Regions from separate parts of the Dysgonomonas sp. genome, predicted to be linked through region 1. Evidence: riboswitches for the same ligand, from Rfam matches in the RefSeq annotation. Region 1 holds a riboswitch; each other region holds the start of a gene.
What was found. A riboswitch is a leader RNA that binds a small molecule or an ion and turns the genes downstream of it on or off. The one in region 1 is predicted to bind cobalamin.
Positions count from the first base shown of each region.

Region 2: it holds a riboswitch for cobalamin, as region 1 does, so the genes downstream of both, PKC55_RS10960 (TonB-dependent receptor) here and PKC55_RS02880 (TonB-dependent receptor plug domain-containing protein) in region 1, are expected to answer to the same signal.
Region 3: it holds a riboswitch for cobalamin, as region 1 does, so the genes downstream of both, PKC55_RS07370 (TonB-dependent receptor plug domain-containing protein) here and PKC55_RS02880 (TonB-dependent receptor plug domain-containing protein) in region 1, are expected to answer to the same signal.

Region 1 is NZ_DAOKYH010000001.1:679,858-687,478, forward strand. Features, by position in the region: gene PKC55_RS02865 (AMP-binding protein) at 255-1,910, opposite strand; gene PKC55_RS02870 (helix-turn-helix domain-containing protein) at 1,953-2,507, opposite strand; gene PKC55_RS02875 (RluA family pseudouridine synthase) at 2,520-3,461, opposite strand; cobalamin riboswitch at 3,675-3,856, shown strand; gene PKC55_RS02880 (TonB-dependent receptor plug domain-containing protein) at 3,950-5,941, shown strand; gene PKC55_RS02885 (NHL repeat-containing protein) at 5,954-7,072, shown strand; gene PKC55_RS02890 (hypothetical protein) at 7,231-7,452, shown strand; gene PKC55_RS02895 (MACPF domain-containing protein) at 7,449-7,621, shown strand, end outside.
Region 2 is NZ_DAOKYH010000008.1:42,405-50,025, reverse strand. Features, by position in the region: gene PKC55_RS10975 (TonB-dependent receptor) at 1-310, opposite strand, end outside; partial or broken gene PKC55_RS18220 (TonB-dependent receptor plug domain-containing protein) at 410-685, opposite strand; gene PKC55_RS10970 (sirohydrochlorin cobaltochelatase) at 906-1,841, opposite strand; gene PKC55_RS10965 (ABC transporter substrate-binding protein) at 1,838-2,968, opposite strand; gene PKC55_RS10960 (TonB-dependent receptor) at 2,977-5,172, opposite strand; cobalamin riboswitch at 5,222-5,417, opposite strand; gene PKC55_RS10955 (cobyrinic acid a,c-diamide synthase CobB) at 5,528-6,829, shown strand; gene PKC55_RS10950 (endonuclease/exonuclease/phosphatase family protein) at 7,029-7,621, shown strand, end outside.
Region 3 is NZ_DAOKYH010000004.1:135,258-141,645, forward strand. Features, by position in the region: gene PKC55_RS07365 (sirohydrochlorin cobaltochelatase) at 36-1,118, opposite strand; gene PKC55_RS07370 (TonB-dependent receptor plug domain-containing protein) at 1,139-3,199, opposite strand; cobalamin riboswitch at 3,317-3,515, opposite strand; gene PKC55_RS07375 (GntR family transcriptional regulator) at 3,758-4,021, shown strand; gene PKC55_RS07380 (hypothetical protein) at 4,142-4,387, opposite strand; gene PKC55_RS07385 (hypothetical protein) at 4,392-6,388, opposite strand, start outside.

The DNA.
Region 1 (7,621 bases):
ACTTTTTGTTATTTAATTATATTATTTCTATTTTCTTCAAAATTAATAAAATACACATATATCCCAGACACCTCTTTTCAATAAAATGAGGCCTAATGGAGATATATGCACACTTTTAGGCGTGCAAATATAATCTTTTATTCTTTACAAATCATAATAAATATAAAGAAATTAGAGATTAAGCAAATATGCAAATCGGTAGATAATAGTTTTATACTCTATGCCGATAAACATGTTCTTGCATCGATGTATTATTAATTTTCTTCCTGTTTTCTTATTTCCGCTCGTTTGATCTTTCCACTAATTGTTTTAGGTAGTTCTTCAACAAACTCGATGATGCGAGGGTATTTGTACGGAGCTGTAACCTTTTTTACGTGGTCTTGTATCTCACGCTTCAGGTGATCATTGGCCTTGTTTTTATAGTCCATAGCTAATACAATAGTGGCTTTTACTACCTGTCCGCGTATTTCGTCCGGTACTCCGGTAATAGCACACTCTACAACAGCCGGATGTGTCATCAAAGCGCTTTCTACTTCAAAAGGTCCGATACGGTATCCCGAACTTTTGATAACATCGTCTATACGTCCTACAAACCAATAATAGCCATCTTCGTCGCGCCAAGCCATGTCTCCGGTATGGTATACATTATCATGGTATACCTGTTTTGTTAGCGCTTCGTCACGATAATAACCCATAAATAGACCTAGCGGTTTCCACTTGTCGGTCTTAATAACAACTTCACCTACTTCGCCATCTTCTACCGAGCGACCGTCTGCTGCTATCAAGTCCATATCATACGCCGGATTGGGTACACCCATTGCTCCGGGTTTTGGTTCCATCCATGGGAAAGTAACAATAGTCGGCGTGGTTTCAGTTTGCCCGAAAGCCTCCATCATCTTTATTCCTGTACCTTTATAGAATGCCTCGAAAACAGATGGATTGAGAGCTTCACCTGCTGTAGTGGCGTACTCCAACGAAGATAAGTCGTAGTGAGACAGATCTTCGCGAATCATAAAGCGAAATACTGTCGGAGGTGCGCAAAAAGAAGTGATTTTATGTTTCTCTATAAGGTGTAATACCAATTGAGGTGTAAACTTTTCATGGTCAAATACCATTACAGCCGCACCAGCTATCCACTGTCCGTATAGTTTTCCCCACACGGCTTTTGCCCATCCCGTATCGGCAACTGTAAGATGCAGACTGTTTTCGTGCAGGTTGTGCCAATATTTAGCTGTTACAATATGCCCTAAAGGGTAAGCAAAATTGTGAATTACCATTTTCGGTTCTCCTGTTGTACCTGAAGTAAAATACAGCAGAGAAATATCATCATTGGTATTTACATGATCGGGACGTACAAAAGGTTTCGCTTCTTTTATTCCTTTATGGAAATCGTTCCATCCCGAAGGTATATTTTCCCCGCATGCAATAAGGCACTTCACTGTTGGCGACTCCGCCATTGCTTCATTTATGTGACTTATGACTGTTTCGTCATTTACACTAAGGATTGCTTTTATACTTGCCGCGTTATTGCGATAAACAATGTCTTTTTTTGTTAATAGATGAGTCGCCGGAATCGCAACCGCACCTATCTTATGCAGAGCTATAACAGCAAACCAGAATTCGTAGCGTCGTTTCATGATAAGCATTACCATATCTCCATGTCCTATGCCTAACGACTGGAAATAAGCAGCTGTACGGTCGCTCTGTTCTTTGATGTCTGCAAATGTGAAATCGATGTGTTCTCCCTGGTCATTACCCCAACAAATAGCTCTTTTAGTAGGGTTTATTCGTGCCCATTCATCAACTACATCATATCCAAAATTAAAATTATCAGGAATCTCAACGTGATAATGCTTTGCAAAATCTTCAGTTGAAGTAAAATGAATTTGTTTTACAAATTTTTCCAACATTATATAATGGTGATTAATCTTTTAGTAAATGAAAATACCAGCTTAAAGCACAACAGCAATAAACTTCACTCGTTTTCCGTCCAGAGCTTTCATTCCATGCGGCAGGCTTGAATCGAAGTAGATGCTATCACCTTCTTCCAATATCAAATCTTTCCCATTTATTTGTAAAAGCATCCGTCCTTCAAGGATAAGGTTAAACTCTTGCCCGGTATGTGTGCTATGATGTATCCTTACACTATCTTGCTTGGGTTCTACCGTAACTTCAAACACATCGGCCTTTCGATTGTTAAATCCACCGGCTAGCGTCTGATAACTGTAATCTGAAACACGCTTCACAGCTAAACCTTTTCCCTTGCGCGTCAAAAAATAGCTGCTCATGCGAGGTTCGTCAGCAAACATCAGTACAGAAACATCTATATTATGTTTCGATGCAATGTTTTTCAGTGTACTGATAGTCAAATCTTTTCTCCCTTCTTCATATTCGAGGTATACCACAGGATCTATACCACATGATGAAGCGAACTCTTCGGTCGTCATATCCAAAGCCTCACGGAGACCTTTCAGACGCTGACCTATCTGCTTAATATCTTCATTCATACCTAAAATGTATTAAATTGATTCCTCTTTTTCGGGCTTATCCTTTCTTTCTTTTTGTGTTTCGGATATTAGTATTTGCATTGCTTTAGGGATGCCGGCTTTAAATTCAAGCAATTCCCCTGTTCTTGGATGTTTCAAAATTAGTCCCCCGGCATGAAGGGCGATTCTTTTGATCGGATTATTTGAAGCACCATATTTCTTATCGCCAACAATCGGATGTCCGATCTGTTGCATGTGTACTCTTACTTGATTTTTGCGTCGTGTTTCAAGGTCAAAATCCAATAGTGAATAGCCGCCTTTCGATTTTTGTGTCTTGTAATGTGTAACAGATTTCAGTCCTCCGTTATCGATAAGGGAGGACATCATTACAAAATTCTTGTTTTCGGTAAGCCACGATGTTACAGTTCCATTTTTAGGATTCGGGCGTCCTTCTACAATTGCCATGTATGAATACTTAGGTACAAGGTTGTCCCAGTTTTTCTGAAAAATATCCTGTAGCTCCATGTCTTTCGCAAAGATCATTAGTCCCGAAACTTCTCTGTCGAGGCGATGCAGAACATAAACACGTGCTTTTTTATCTTTTTTCTTTACGTATTCATTCAGAGAGTTATATACAGTGCGTGACTTTTCCTTATCTGTAGCTACAGATAAAAATCCTGCTTCTTTTTCGATGACAAGTAAGTCGTCGTCTTCAAATACAATCTTTAATCCCTTCAATCTTTTTTCTTTTCGAGACTGATCGTATTTCATAACAGAGACCTTATCTTTTGCCTTCAGTTCGAAATCGAATTGAGTGATAAGCTTTCCGTTTACTTTGATTTGTTTATGTGCAAGAAGCGATTTAACTGCGTTGCGACTTTTACGCACTTCTTTTTGGACAAGGAAATCTAGCAATTGAGCCGGTTGATCAACTTTTATTTCCTGCAATACTTTATCTCTGGTTGTATTCCTCATTTCATTTATATATGAATATGAAACAAAGGTAAGCGTTTTTCTTTTAAGATAAACACAACATTAGATGTCGATTTACAAATATTAATTTAAATCATGGCTGCTTAAGGTTGGAGAACTTTAATGCATAGAGTCATAAAACACAGGATAATATCTTTCGCATGAAGCATGCTAGCGGAATTAACATTTATATTTTGTCTTTCAATATAATTTATCCTTACCTTTGCAGCACTTTGTTTCGTTTGTTAACGAATTGAAAGGGAATCAGGTGAAAATCCTGAACAGACCCGCTGCTGTAAGCTCTGTAAAGCTTGTGCAACATAGCCACTGTTATTCAAAATGGGAAGGCTGTACAAGTTGGAGTAAGTCAGAAGACCTGCAAAGTAATAGTTCGGACAGCTTTCGAGGAATAGAGCTTAAGAAACAGTGTCAAGATTATATAGTCTTTTCTTTGTTCTTATCGAAAGCATTTTATTGAATAATTTGTGAAGATGAGGACTTTTTTATTTTCCCTTATATTTTTATTTGTAGTAGGCTGTATGCATATGCAGGCTCAGATTAATGATAGTCTCAATGCAAAGAAACTGTCAGAGATAGAAATTTCTGCACAGATCAAACCATCTGTCTCACGATCTACAACTCCACTTCAAGTTATTGATAATACAGAGATTGAACGAATAGGAATACTGTCCGTATCAGATGCTGTCCGCCGTTTTTCGGGAGTTACAGTAAAAGATTATGGAGGTATTGGAGGCATGAAAACTGTTTCTATAAGGGGGATGGGGGCTCAACATACTGCAGTTAGTTATGATGGTGTTACGATGAGTAATGTTCAATCCGGACAGATCGATATCAGTCGTTTTTCATTGGATAATGTTTCTATGATAACTCTCTCTATTGGTCAGTCTGATGATATATTTCAGGCAGCACGATCATATGCATCAGCCGGCTTATTAGAGGTAATAACATCAAACCCTGCCTTTAAGAATAAATCATATAATGGAAATATACAAGTTAAAGCTGGTTCTTATGGGCTTTTCAATCCTACTGTCTATTATGCACACCGACTGAATAAGAAATTCTCTCTTTCGTTAAATACAGGATGGGAAAGAGCAGATGGAAGATATAAATTCACATTTAAAAATGCGGATCAAACCGAAGAGCGTAAGCGGAGGAATTCTGATGTTGATATCTGGCGTACAGAATTAAACCTCTATGGGAATATGGGCAAAGCCGGCGAGCTGAAATTTAAAGTAAATTATTATGATTCGGAAAGAGGTCTGCCGGGTTCTGTAATTTTCTACAGAGACGATAATGACGAAAGAGTATGGAACAAGGATTTGTTCTCCCAACTATATTACAAAAATAGAGTTAATGATAAAATAAGTATAAAAGGGCAATTAAAATTCAGTCGCAACCATTATAAATATTTGTCAATAACCAATAATACAGCAGAAAACAAACAAGAAGACCGCATCACTCAGTATGAATACTATGCATCTGTAGGTATGATGTACAAGCCTCTAAAATATCTATCCATAAGTTTATTTGAAGATATATTTCAGAATAAGTTGAATAGTAATTTTGAAGATGTGGACAAGCCGAAGAGAATTTCATCACTCACAGCTTTGGCTGCTCAATTTACTAATAAATATCTAACCGTAACCGGAAGCCTTTTAGCTACATATGTTGACGAAAGCGTTCTGACGGGAGACTCCCCTAAAGATAAGAAAAAGGTAACACCATCTATAAGTGTATCATACTTACCTTTCGAAGAAGCTAATTTAAGATTTCGTGGGTCTTATAAAAAGATATTTAGAGTGCCAACTTTTGATGATATGTATTACATACGTATGGGCAATATAAATCTGAAACCGGAATATGCAACACAATACAATGTGGGATTGACTTGGACAAAAAAAATATCTGAGACTATTGACTTTATGAGTATATCTTTAGATGGTTACAAAAATAAAGTAGATGATAAAATTGTGCCTTTTCCTACAATGAACATTTTTAAGATGCGTAATTATGGAAAGGTCGATATGACCGGAGTGGATCTGAATCTCCGTCTTCATACATTGTTAACATCCCAAATATCATTAAATATCACAGGCAATTATAGTTATCAGAGAGTTATAGATGTAACAGATAAAAATAGTAAAAACTATAAAGATCAAATCCCTTACACACCGCGTCATTATGGTTCGGCATCGGTAAGTTTAGAAAACCCTTTGTTAAATTTTGCATATACTGTTATTATATCAGGCAAACGTTACGCTCTTGATCAGAATATACCCAAAAATGAGATAGAATCATATACAGATCATAGTATTTCACTAAATAAGTCTTTTATATTAAATAATAATAGCTTACGCCTCCAACTCAATTTAATTAATCTGACAAACAAGAATTATCAAATTGTACAATATTATCCTATGCCGGGACGATCTTTTACAATATCAGCTAATTATAATTTTTAAATATTTATTCATATGAAAATAAATAAGATTTTTTACGCATTTCTCTTTGTAGCATTAGTTTTAGGATTCGCATCATGTAGTGATGACGAAGGCTATCCTGTTGTTGAACCACCTGTTGTTGAACCACCTATTGTTGAGCCACCTTTGGCAGGAACAGGATCATACATATTAAATAGTGGAAAAAGCGGAAGTAATAACGCAAATATTGCTTATTACGACTATGAAACAGGAAAGGTTACTTACAATGTCTTCGAATCAATAAATAGTAAAGGACTGGGAGATACTGGACAAGATATAATAACCTACGGAGATAGAACTTATATAGCAGTATCAGGATCTGCTGTTATTTATGTTTTGGACAAAACGGGTAAAATATTAAGTACTATAGAATCTACTAAAGATGGAAAAAAGCAACAGCCGAGAAATCTTACAGCTTATGATGGTAAAGTATATGTCACATATTTTGATGGGTATTTGGCCAAAATAAATCCGAATACTTTAAAAATTGAAGCTGAGGTCAAAGTTGGCCGTAACCCTGAATATGTACGAGCATCCAAAGGAAAATTATATGTCGCAAATTCAGGAGGGTTGGACTATAATACAGCTACTGGTTATGATAAAACAGTTTCGGTTGTAGATGTAGCGACTTTTACAGAGATTAAGATGCTAGATGTTGTTATAAATCCTGATAAAATGGTTGTAGATAGTCAAGGGGATATCTATGTAATATCAAATGGAAATTATAATGATGTTCCAAATACATTGCAACGAATAGATGCAGATACACAAGAAGTAACTCAGGTAGGAAATGCTACATGGATGACAATATGTAACGATAATATATACATTATATATTCTCAATACGATGCCAATTGGAATCAGATTATAACATATAGTGTATATGATGCTAAAGCAGAAAAGGTGTTAACTAATAACTTTATCACTGATGGTACAGTATTGAACAAACCATATAGTATATCATCAGATCCTGTGAAAAAGTATATCTTTATAGGTACATCAGACTATAAGACCGATGGAGATATGTATGTTTTCAATACAGATGGTAAATTAATTAAAACATTTGACACAAAAGGTTTGAATCCGATTGCAGTATATCCTACAGTCAAATAAGCGAAGTTCATACAAACTCATAGTTATATTTCTATGAGTTTGTATGATTAATAACTACAAATCAAATTAAAAATTTAGTAAATCAGAAGATCACTCAATTTGAACGGAATTATATTCTTATTAAAATAAAATATTGTATTTACTAAAAAATTTAAATTATGAAAAAGTATTTATTGTTAATCATTAGTCTATCGTTCTTTATTTTTTCCTGTGAAGATCACTATGAGAAGAATCAAGAAGCAGGTTATTCAATGGCAAATAACGAAGTAGTTTTAAAAGAAAGAGACCATAATATTCCATGGGTTCGTTCTGAGTATCAGTCAAAATTTTCTTCCGTAACTAACACCACAAAAACCGGAGTTATAGGTATTCCTAAGTGAAATACTTGGGGAGGTCATTTAGGAATAATTATTATCCTATTGAAGATTCAAGAAATCTTGGTTATTCAGTTATCGATTTTGATAAATTTTACAAAGACTATCGTTCGTACTGTAATTTCTGGAAAAATAATACAAGTGATGGTTCATATTTTTCATATGCTAACTTTGA
Region 2 (7,621 bases), on a different contig from region 1:
AATCAGATTCATTATTATATCTCTTCTTTTCATTTAATCTGGGGATTTCTTGCCCTGCCTTCAAGTAAAGAGTACCGTCTGCGTTATATACATCGGCCATCATTACAGGAGGAAGTCCTGTTTCAGTACCATACCAGTCGCGATGAAAACTACCTCTTACATCAATCCTGCTTGTCGCATCGATATCTGCACCAAGAGCTAAATATCCGGAGAGCCGCTTGTTACCTGTAGCACGCCATCCATTCTGATCGCCATAATTAAAATTTGCACGGTAATTCAGCGGACCGACAAGGTTACCTCCGAAATCCATATTTGCCTGCTTGTTGTTCCAACTGCCATACGACATTTTCATATTAACTACAGTTTGGGGTGTAGGAGATTTTCTTACAATATTCAATACTCCTCCCAATACAGAGTGCCCATACAATACAGAAGCTGGCCCTTTCAAAAGTTCCATAGATTCTACATTGGTAAGATCAGAAAAGGGATACGAATTTATCATAGTACGCTCATCTCTAACCCCATCAATCATAATAGGTGTATAAGTCATACCACGTACATAGAGCGTCTGGAAGGCTCCATAGCTGGTGTTCATTCTTACACCGGGTAAAAATTTCACAGCATCTTCAATATTTGAGATTCCTCTTATTTCGAGATCTTTGTAAGAAACTGTACTTACTGACATTGGTAGATATTGTAAAGGAACATTCAGTTTTCCTATCTCTACTTTCTTTTTGGATGCTCCGAGTATCTCAACTTCTTTGATAGAATATACAGTATCGGTCATACTTTTGTTCTGAGCAAAAGTATTTACGGAAACCATTATGATAATTATTATATAAAGTATACGTTTCATAAATATTAGTAAAAAATATTAGCTTTTTAAGTGTTCTATAGATAAACCTTTAGTATTCAGGTGTTATCTTTTCTCCCGTTTTTTCATATATGGATTTTTTTTCCATTATATCGATTTTACGATGAGTAGTTATAAATTGTAGATGAGATAAATATATTTCCCTGATTTTAGGGTTTTCTCCTAGCCCCTGAAGATTTTCGGTTACAGATAGACCTTCTTTTTTGAGATTTTCGACCCAATCTCCGGCAATATCATTTTTTGCATGTTCTCCAGCTACAAACATAAATGGCATGAGAACAACCTCTTTCAAGCCCGAAGCCTTTAATTGTGCTAAAACATCATCAAATTCGGGATAGCCTTCTACAGTTCCTACAAAGCAGTTTGTATGTCCCTTGGCTTTAAGCATATAATCGAGCATCGCATATTGGGCTGTAGTAGCATCATAAGTTCCATGTCCGACCCATATATATGCCACATCTTTTTTATTATCTGCGGTTAAGACCTTTATAACATCTTCGTAGTCTTGTGGAGAATAAAGCAATGGCATACCTATACGTACATCCTTAAACAGTCCGCTCACTTCTTCTACATTTTTGTACAAAGATTCCATTTCCACTCCATCGATAACAGTGGAAGATTGTATTAATATATGTGTGTATCCATCAGTATGAAGTTGTTTTAAAGCTTCTAATGGATTCACTTTATAGGTACCACGTTCCGAAAGCCTTTTGATAACAATACGTGAAGAATATGCTTCTCTTACTTCAATAGAAGGGAAAACTTGTTTCACCTGATTATTTAATGCTTCTATTGTCAGTTCACGAGTATCGTCATGAGTAGTACCAAAGTGAACTATGAGAATAGCTGCTTTATCGTCTGCCTGCATACTTTTAAAAATATCAGAATGCTTGTAACTACCTCCACTATGTGCAAATGTTGCAACAGTGGTAAATAGTATCATAATATATAGTAAAATCCTTTTCATAATATCTCTTCATCTAATGATTTGAAATAGCTTAATTTATTATCTGTGAATAAATTCGGATGAAATATTTTTGCCATGTCTTTCAATATAGAATCGGGATGAATCGGCAAATCCTCAAAATAATGGACTTTGCCGGTATTACATCCCCATATCTGTTTTTTATTAAAAGCACCAAACTGGGCATATATTTTATCTTCTTGTTTCAGCCTATTATATGTGAAATCTTCTTCTCGGTTGTACTTCAACAGCCAGATATCAGCCAATCCTGCTTTGTCGAGTACCATTTCGGCAGACAAGCGTGTCGATCCGGTTGAATTATCATCATTCCAAACGTATTCGCCTCCGGCATCACGTATCAGATTTGCCAGATAGCTTTTTCCTCCAGCAATCCGCCATGTTTTACCAAATTTCAGGTCGTTGAATACTGTTGGTTTATTAGATGAATTCTTTACCCTATCTTTTATTTCATTGTATCTGCGTTCTGTTTCTTGGAAAAGCGAGTCGGCTAGCGCTTCTTTTCCGTAAAACAATGCATGGTAGCGTATCCATTCGGCACGACCGAGAGCAGTATCTTCCATATAGTCAGTAGTAGCAATGATAGGAATTCTTAACTTATCCAAATAGCCCATGCCGGTTTCCATCGCTGATACAATAAGTGCAGATGGCATCAGATTGATTAATTGTTCAACATCCGGTTTGTGCATACTTCCCAAATCTATAATCTTTCCGGCTTTCAATCGTTCTTGGATATAAGGCAGGTCTATATATTTGGCCTGACAGACCCCTGTTATACGATGCTGTTCATCTATTTCTTGCAACATACTACATTGAATCGTAGAAAAAGCGATCACAGTTTGCAATGGTACTTTTACTATAGTTCCTTCAGGCAGGTTCTTCGGAATTTCTTTATCACGATCAATTAATATATATCGATAGAGAGTGCGCACAGTATCCCAAGGGTCACGTACGGTTACCAATTTGTAATCTTCATATTGTTCTACATTGAATCCACGAGCATGTCTTAGCTGATATTTTTCAACATTTTCATTCTCCTTATTCCCGATCGAAGAACAGGAATAAAGAGTTGAGCAGAAAACAAAGAGATATAATAAGTTTGAAGATTTCATAAACAGTCTTACTTACTAAACTTAATTTTCAGGCTGGCATAAAATGTACGTCCGGGAGATAAAGTCGCATAATTGCGGTTGAAAGGTTTATCATCTACAAAGTCAAAGATATTTTCAATACCTAAACCCGGTTCAAATACAAGGCCATTTATACTCTTGAATGTATGACGTGTAGCAAAGTTCCACAATTGATAAGCACGTGCATCATCACCATCGTCATAATATCTACGGCTTTGCAGGCGTCCGTTTAAATTAAAATTTGACTTGAATAACCCGAAATCTTTAAACCAATTCAGGTTAACATTTCCTGTATGACGACTTATACGTTGAAGACGCTTTCCTGTATCGAGGTCTTTGGCATTCACATAACTATACCCTCCTCCTAAAGTAAGGTTATAACCAAGGTATGAATTAAAAGTAAAGTCTACGCCTTGAATACGAGATCTTCCGATATTATGATACGATGATTTCTTATTATATCCTTCAGCTATTTCTTCGGGTGTTAATTCGATTTCATATGTATCGATCTTATTTTTCAGATTGTTAATATAGCCTGTAACAGTCAATGAAAGGAAATCTTTTATATATTCAGCATTGACAGAGTAATAGTTTGAACTTTCAGGCTTCAGATCTTTATTCCCTACACTTAAAGTGGTTTTACCTTTGCTCGTAACTTCAGTTTTCATGAATAGCTGCTTCAATTCAGGAGTTTTGAAACCTGTAGCATATGATACTCTGAAATTGAAATCATGAAGAGTATACATTGCGCTGACTTTAGGTGTAACCCTGTTTTTGAAGGTTTCATTATATATATATCTGACTCCGGGAACAATATTCAGCTTTCCGAAAAGATTTATTTCATCCTGAGCATAAAAAGCCAATGTATAAACATTTCTGGAACCTCCGATGCTATCTGCCGGAGCATATAGGTTGTCTACCTTGTACTCCGAACCGACAGTTACTTTATTGAACTTTCCGGCGTTGAATGTACCTTTCAGATTTATATTATTGTACTTCTGCCTTCTCACAAATTCTTCATCTCCGGGCATAAATGTGACACCGTTTTTGTCTTTGGTTTCTTTCAGGTAAGCTTTAAAATATTCGAAACGGTCGGTATTCCAGTCTAATGTAATCAAACCATTATTTTTCAGTAAATACTTTGCACCGGCACCAAACGAATAGTCGACGTATTTCATATCGAACCCATAAGCACTTACGGGGCGTTTAAATTTTTTGTCGAAAAGGCTTCCCTCTACATACATGCTCAATTCTTTTGTCGCCTTATAACCAAAACGTTGGCTAAAAACATCGGAATAGAAGCGTAACATAGCTTGTTTATCCGTATCTATTTCTTTATCGTTTATTATTTCCTTTTTATTTAGTTGCCATCCGTCAGCCTGATTCCGCTGAAAAGAAGTAGACGAAGAGAAGCCCCCTACATTCAGATATAGGTTAGCATTTTGAGTAAATTGTCCATACTCTGAGAAGCGTGTCTCGGTTGAAAAATTCACTAAGTCTTTTGGTTTATTGGTTATAATATTAATAACTCCCGCTATTGCATCCGAACCATACAAAGAAGAAGCAGCTCCTTTCAGAACTTCTATCCGCTTGATATTTCCCATATCAATGCGGTTTAAGTCTACGTTACCTCCGACATCGCCACCAAGTTTTTTACCATCAACTAACACAAGTATATATCTATTGCTTAATCCATTCAGTTGCATGTACGATCCCATTGCATTAGGAGTAAATGACATGGAAGGATTCAGAGCAATCATAGCGTTTTCGAATGTAGGAATATTCGTGTTTTGGAGTTCTCTCTGAGAAATAACATCTATTGCAACGGGTGAGCTTTTAAGTTTGTTGATTGTGCCGGTACCTGTTACTACTACTTCATTCAGTTTAAGAGGAGAATGTTTCATCCGAATAAGGATGTTGTCATTAGATCTGTTTATTGTCTCACGAGCTCCATTATAATCCAGTGCACTAATTCTTAGAAGATTATTACCTTCCGGGATTTTTTCAAGACTAAACTCACCCTTCAAATCTGTGGATGTTCCAATGGTTGTGTACTCAATCCATACGCTGGCACCAGCGATCGGCTTTTCATTTTCATCAACGACTCTTCCGCGCAAGCTCAACTGAGCGAACGAAATACTTGCAATACAGCATAGCAATGCTGTTAGCATAATTCTTAGTTTCATTAAAAAAGAAGTATAATGTTAGTTAATTATATTCCTGACCCCGGGAATATCTATTAATTTATGCTAGGCAGGTTTCCTGACTTGTTCCATTTTGAGAGGCCTTCCCATCATTGTGACAGTGGCAGTGGTGATACTCAAAATTTTATGGAATTCACAGTAGCGGGCACTGTTTCGGATTCTGACCGAATTCCCTTTTATGCAACAGACGAATGTCTGAATACATCACCTAAGCGGCTTCAAAGGTAATTGAAAAAAAATAGGATTAAAAAGAATTCTTAAAAAATATATTTTCTTGGTAAAATTCATTTCATTGATGGCTTTTTATACTTTTGCTGAAAATAAAACCAGATTACTCATGAAAGTGATTTCCAGTTTTCTCATAGCTGCGCCAAGCTCAGGTTCAGGAAAAACAACAGTTACTTTAGGCTTATTAAGAGCATTAAAGAATAGAGGTCTTAAGGTACAACCATTTAAGTGCGGACCTGATTATATAGATACGAAATATCACGATATGGCTTCTGGCAATAAATCTGTCAATCTGGATTTATTCTTATCATCAGAGAATCACGTCAGATATCTGTACTCAAAATACGCATCAGGAAGTGATGCTTGCATTACTGAAGGAGTGATGGGGCTATTTGACGGATATAACAAAATGAAAGGAAGTAGTGCCGAAATTGCAGGATTATTGGATATCCCTGTTGTTATGGTTATAAATGCCAAATCTATGGCATATTCAGCAGCTCCATTATTGTATGGATTCAAAAAGTTTTATGAAAAGATAAATGTTATAGGAGTAATTTTTAACTATGTAGGATCCGAAAGCCATTATAAATTTCTCTCGGATGCTTGCCACGATGTTGGTATAGTTCCACTAGGTTATCTGCCTAAAAATGAAAATCTCAGTGTGCCTTCACGTCATTTAGGATTAAGTATCGATCAAGATTTTCTTTTAGATGACTTTGCTAATATTGCCGCATCAATTGTGGAAAAACATATTGATATTGATATATTGTTATCACATACGCAAGTTGAGTTAGGAAATTCAGAACCGCAGCAAATTAACGAACATGCTTCTCGGGATCTGAAAATAGCAGTTGCAGCCGACGAAGCCTTCAATTTTATGTATCATGAAAATATAGAATATTTAAGAAAAATAGGAGAGGTGACCTTCTTTAGTCCTTTAACAGACAAATATTTGCCAAAGTCAGATTTTGTTTATTTCCCGGGAGGATATCCTGAATTATATGCAAAACAGCTAAGCGAAAATAAACTGCTACATAAGGCTATTATGGATTATGCGGAAAATGGAGGTAATATTCTTGCAGAATGTGGTGGAATGATGTATCTGTCTTCATCTATCGCAGATAAGGATGGGATAGAATATCCAATGGTAGATATTTTCAAGCAAAAGGCTTCAATGGAAAACATGAAACTTAAATTAGGATACCGTCAATTTGAATATAATTGTATAGCTGTTAGAGGACACGAATTTCATTATTCACATATTGAAAATAACATGGAAAGTATAACACAGCAGTATAATGCAAAGGAGGTTCCAGTGGATACAAAGCTATTACGCTACAAAAATGTAATTGCAGGATATACTCATATATATTGGGCTGAGATGGAGGATTTGTTACATTTATTTAAGTGATAAAAGTGTAGTTTGTATCAAGTGCACCAACTCTGATGATTGGTTACAACTCATAATAACATAGTTTATCATATGTATCGATATATAAGTTTTTTTATCAGTTCTATTGCATAAACCGTTATAGAAAGTTATAATCTGAGAATATATCATCAAGAAATTATATTTACTTATTACCTTTAATTCTCAAATTAATTTAATAATGAAACAAATTTTTATTAGTGCAGTATTATTCATGACTGCCCTTACTCTAAATGCACAAAAATTTAATGTCGGAACGTATAATGTTAGAAATGACAATTCATCCGATGTGGGTAATATGTGGAAAGATCGCTTTCCATATATTGCAAAGTTAGTACAGTATCACGATTTTGATTTCTTTGGAACTCAGGAAGCTTTACCGAATCAATTAAAGGATATGAAAGTTGCTCTACCCGGTTATGATTATTACGGGGAGGGAAGAGACGGTAACGGACAAGGGGAGCATTCCGTAATATTTTACAAAACAGACAAATACAGATTACTGAGTAATGGAGACTTCTGGTTGTCTGCAACCCCTGATGTGCCTTCTAAAAGTTGGGATGCTCCTTGTTGCAATCGTATTTGTACATGGGTTGAATTACAGGATATCAAATCAGGTAAGAGCTTCTTCGTTTTCAGTGCTCATTATGATTATGAAAAAGATTATGCACGCAACGAAAGTAGTAAATTGATATTGACTAAAATCAAAGAAATAGTAGGGGATAATCCCGTGATATTTATGGGAGACCTAAATGGAGGAATGGATAGTTCTTG
Region 3 (6,388 bases), on a different contig from region 1:
AATATTATGAATATTCTCAAAATATTCAATAATACTTATTCTCCTAAATGCTCATTCCATGATGTTGCATTTTTGACAGCATGTTTCATATGGTTAAGCCAAATTGTACGTATTGCACTATGATCTCCCAAACCAACAACATTGAAATGTTTCGGGTCTATGTTAGTACCATCGGCACCAATTGTAAATCCAAGTTTTTCTAATTTTAATTTCCAGCTATACTCTGCTTCGTGATCCGGCTCTTCTGGATTAATCTTATCCCAACTCTGACCGTCTTCCAAACCTCCCAACAAGTCATTTTGGGCATGATCCCCGGCAATTGACATCAGAGGAGCCAAGCTAATGGTAATTTTCTTATAATTATCTTTAGTTATACCTTTTCTAGTGGCAAAAGCTTCAATTTCAGTACGTATATGTGAAAACATTTTAGCTCCCCAATCTACTGTTCCTACAAAGATATTTTTCTCTCCGCTCAAATTTTGCAATGCGGTTTCAAGTTGGGCATACCTCTCATTCGCATGCGTGTATTCAGTATCAGGATTACCATGCCCCATCAAAGTAACAACCTCTCCTGCATCTAATCGGTTTTTATAATATTTGTAAAGGATTTGAGCAACAGCATCGACATCTTCCTCTGTTTCGAGCAAGCAAGAACTTTTAGCTACTTTAACGTTAGGAAAAGGAATCATAAAGTTTTTCTTCACATCCGTGTTCATTAGGCTAAGGTATTCTTCTCCTGGAATAATATGTAGTGATTGTATATATACATTTTTATAACCTGCTTTACCGATTGCGCTTAGCCATAGATCGGGTTGAGAATAAGCTTTACCAATCTGCGCATACACACGAGAAATTATAGTACGAGATGTAAATGACATATAGATGTCTGTATTAGGAAAGGCTGCCTGATAATCTTTTATAATTTGATCATAAGTAGCTTGAGGCTGTTCGTAAGTACTACCGAAAGAGCAAAGGAGTAAGGCTGTTTCGTTCTTTTTATTGATTACAACAGCATTTCTATCGTCTTTCTCATCCTCGTTATCATTTGAACAAGCGCTGAAAAATCCTATAGAAAGGATCATGGAAAATGTTAGAAGATTCTTTAAGAATTTGTTCATAATAAATAGTTTTAAAATAATTATTTGTTTGGATTTTGAAATTTTACGATAATAGAAGTGTAGAAATTCCGACCGGGGGACGTTGTCCCTCTATTATGTCCGAAAGGACTCCGATCGACATAATTGAATATGTTATCTACTCCGATATTGATATCTAATTTTATTTTTTTAGAATCAAGAAAAGAATGCGATGTGTTGACTCTCCAAATCTGATAGCCCATTGTATCTCCGTCTGTTGTATAATAGCGTTTTGATTGGTAACGTCCATTCAGACTAAGTCCTAATTTATATTTCTGCCACGGTTTAAACCATGAAATACGAATGTTTGCATTATGTCGTGAAGTGCCGTTTATATATACATATTTCATGTAATCGTTTGCCGTTTCATCATCTGTACGTTGACCTTTAGCATCCAGATAACTATACCCCCCTCCTATTTTTATATTCATTGGCAATTCGGCGTCAAAAGTGAAATCCATACCATAAATCCGCCCTTTTGCCAGATTAACGTATTTCATGGTTTCCTCCACCAACTGTAGTTTGTCTTCATAAGAAGTTTCTATTGTCTGAAGAGAAATCATATTCCTTATATTATTATGATAGGCGGTTACACTTGCATTAAAACGAGGTAAATGATATTCGATATTTAATGCATAATAATCCGACTTTTGAGCTTTTAGATTGATATTTCCATAATAAGCTTTGTATTTACTCATTATGGTAGCATAATAGTGATAATACAACTCCTTTATAGTGGGAGCCTTAAACCCATTAGAATATGTTCCTCGAAAATTAAAGTTATGAAACTTGTACAAAGCCGAAACTTTAGGTGTGAATGTTTGGCCAAATTCCCAGTGTTGTCCGAATCGGATTCCTGCTGTTATATTAAATCGATCTGTCACATTCCATTCATCCTGAGCATATGCCGATACAGAGTAAGCTGCAGCTTTATTTCCTTCAAGACGATAAGGTGATACCAGCCGATCCCCAATATATTCGATTCCTGTGTTTAATGTATTTTGTTCATCTAGGTAAAATACACCTTTCAAATTACCCAATACACGCCGTTGGGATGTTTGAAGGATGCGATCTCCTGAATAGTAAACAATACGGTCTCCGTTCTCATCAAAATAGTCTGTGTATTCACGACTTGTATAGTCATAAAAATAATCGTATTTGTCAAATGATAAGTCAAATGTAAGGTAATCTTTATTTTGCATATTGTATTTTCCTCCTGTACTATAGGACTGATTCCTATAATAAAAGTCATACAACCGCCACTGAGGAATACCCGTAGGACGATAAGTCCATTTTTCATAAAAAGAAGCACTCGTATTTAATGTGAGTTTATCAGATACCTGATACGATAAATCTTGTGAAATAGTATAATCCGTAGAGCGATTTACTGTTTTTGTAACACTGTTTTCATAGAGTTTGCCTCTATACCATTCTTGAGTTGTATTCTGCCAACCATCAGTATGACTCAAAGAAAATGAAGTATTCGAACTCCACCTTTTATGCTTTAATGCAAAAATATTACTTTGATCTAGATCTCCATATTTGCCTATGCGGGAAGTATTAGAAATACTGAGTTTATCTTTGTTCTTTTTAGTTATGAAATTTATAACACCACCGATTGCATCTGAACCATATAATGAAGAAACTGCTCCTTTTACAATCTCGATCCTCTCAATATTGTTCATATTGATACGGCTTAAATCGTTTTGCCCGCCAATGTCTCCATTTAGCCTTTTTCCGTCTATAAGAATAAGTATGTAATCATTCTTCAGACCATTGAGTTGAATATTACTCCCCATGTCACTCCGGTTAAAAGTAATAGAAGAAGACAAGCCTCCCAATACATCCTCAATATCACGCCCCGCATATTCCTTTAAAGCTCCTCCTGAAATCACTTCAGTTTGTACAGGCGCATCTTTAATGTAATGTTCAGTACCAGTACCGGTAACAACAACTTCTTTTAGAGAAACAAATTTTACAACATGCCGAGTCGTATCGGCAATTTGTGCAATTAGCAATTGACAGCAAAGAAATACAGCTGTCAATAATAAATAATACCTCATATCTTATTTTATAATTCTTTAAAAATTAATAAAATAAAACATCGAGTTTCCTGAAAATTAATAAAATAGCAATGTATACATAAAGTATCCACAACCACTCCTATCCCTGGAAGCTTGGTGTTTATTTGTCTTTTGGCAGGTCTTCTGGCTCTCCTCCGGTTAAAAGCCTTCCCATTCTAGCAAAAAGAACAGTGGCATAGAATATTAACCGATATAACGCGAGGAATTACAGCTGCAGGTACAGCCCCGGATTTTCACCGAGTTCCCTTTCATCAGGATATGAAATATACTGATTACCAAATCTGGCACAAATGTAAATAAATGTTTTTTAATGAAAAAAGAAAATAATGATTGTATTTTATTCTCGGTTTAGAAATTTTAATGCTTCAAAATAACGGTTATTGAATTATTTGCTTCATTTGGGTTATATTTTCCTTTTCCAATATTAACAAATGGAATCTTTTAATTCTTTTATTTTTATATAATTTCTGCTTAAAAGATAAATTGATTGGACTATATTTACCTTTCGAATTAAAAGAAGATGAATAGTCCAAAAAGATGAACTTAAAACTATTACATACCAAATTAAACAGATCTGGCGATAAGGCCATTTATATACAGATAGCTGATTTGATAATAGAATCGATTAAGAGTGGCGTACTGAAGGCTGGAGAAACAATGCCTAGTACGCGGCATATGGCTGCTGAATTATCAGTTAATCGCAATACAGTTGTTCTGGCATTTGATATCCTTATTAATGAGGGTTGGATTATCTCAGAGGAAAGAAAGAAAACTTATGTATCAAATAAAATACAGATATAATCGCGAAAATGAAAAATACAGTTTTTCAAAATAAAAAGTACAAAAAAAAGCAAATCACATCTAAATAATATAGACATGATTTGCACAAAGATAATTATTAAAATAGCATTCAAACGCTAATTAAACAGTAAATAAATAGATTGCAGTTACAACACTACCAAAAAAAGTAGATAACAATTCGTATAAATCAAATTGAGACTTTTTTATGTACTTATCATATAATTCCTTAATTAAACCAATGCAAAACCCAATCATCAAAGCATAAAACCAAGTTGGCGCAATACAAGCTATCCAACCTCCAGCTAGGAAATGAAGTACATTATCTATACCTACCTTATTTAAAATTGTTATTTGTAAATCTTTCATTATTCTATCTTTTATCAACGTTAATAAATAGCATACAATCAGGTATCGTAATTGGTGACGCTGATGTGTTTGTGATAAAAACTTCTACGTTATTATTACTTGGCACATTACCAGCTATAGACAGATTTGCAATCCCGATGCTTAATGATGCTTTTACAAAGTCTCCCAATGAAGTATTAGTCACAGCCTGTACTATCCTCTTTGTTGCTCCCGCTGCAAGTGTACTAGTTGGTAGCGCATAATTAAGAAATGGTTTAGGGAGGTTGTTAGACAAAGACATATTTGGAGGCGTAACCCCGACTGAAACAGCCGATGTAGTAGAGTTATTATCCGCAAATAAGAAATAACCTAAATCCTGTCCATTTATAAACCTACATAAAGCCTCACTTTGTAGCGTTGTATTACCTTTTACAAATACGTTTCTTATGAAACCAGTTGTTGATACAGCATTCTTGTAAGCCATAAGGAAAACGAAATTATTAGATGACTCGATAATGTCATTTTTTTGAATCAAAATATTCTCTATACCCTTTTCGTTATCAAAAGTCATATACAGATCGGCTAACCTGAGACGGCTCTCCCCATTAACAGCTAGATTATCGGGATTGCTAATTTTATTAACCTTGAAACCCTCTATATTAACATTTTTGCATTGTTGAATTATTTGCACAATGACAGGGTATTTATGGTCGCAAACTTCGGCGTTTCTAAATGTAAAATTCTCAGGTGTAATGCCTACGTCCACTGATTGATATATTCTATACGCTGGGCAACGACAGCCTATAAATGTATCAGTATTTGTAATAAAATTTGAAAGAGCATATATTTTATATATAGTTTCTAACTGGTTTTCGCTACCAATCTCCGACTGGTCGAAAGTATTATAACCGCAATTAACACGATATCCATAAAGAGAGCTATTGATATTTGATTTATCATGAACTCCACCCTCTCTACCCTCTATTCGTCTTACTGTATTTCTGAAAAAATCGAGTGAACCAAAAGACCAATACAATACCGTTGCAGCTTCTGACGTGTTAAGATGGTATATGTAATTATCATTCATCGTTATTTTTTCAATAGCTGACGCCTGCAAAACACGTGCGTAAGTCGATTTATCTGTTAATGCAGTATTAATACCATTTATATAATTGTAACAAAATGATATTCTTTTAGGTGACTGAGCATTTAGCGGATCACTACCATGCGACGGTAGACTCCTCACGAGAAAACGTGTACCATCTGTTATATAGTTGTAATCTACTATTAAGTCCTCACATTTGAATCGGTCTGTAAAGAAAATAGTACACTTATTCAGGTTGTTATTAGTTATCAACAACCTTGTACCCGACAAATCTACATTAACATCGACAAAATAATTAGTCACTGTTTCGTCAACGCCAGTAAAACTACAGTGATGTATATTTATTTCTCCGAAATTAACTGTCTGATGTAATATTCCTTTATTGTTTTTTGTTATTAAATTCGATATATCTATATTTTGGGCGGTTGAATTAAATAGCTGAATATCCGAGGGAGCTACAATCTCTGTTTTAGAATCATCTCCTTTTATATTGATATCCTTTGTCAGAGAAATACTTGAACTAATCTTATGTCTTTTCCCTAGTCTGATATTTCCACCGAAAGCGAATGCTCTTGTTAATGCTGCTGTATCATCTGTTACGCCATCGCCCACAGCTCCGAATATTTCCGCATCTATCCAGTCCATAGGAATAGCCAATTTTAAGAACTCATCCCCTCTTAGCCTGTATATTGTTCCATCTACTTTACTAGCATCCATAAGCGTTCCATCTTTCCACCTTTCTACTAATTGGTAGTTAACAGACCTCCCAGTACTGGACGATATTATATTAGTCCAATTCGTACCAACCTTAATGGCGCTCCCACTATTCACAGATAGCAATCGGCTATCAGAAAAGAAATCATTATCTAATATTGGAGCTAACCCGCCCCCATTGCCGTTTATATTTTCTATTTGTG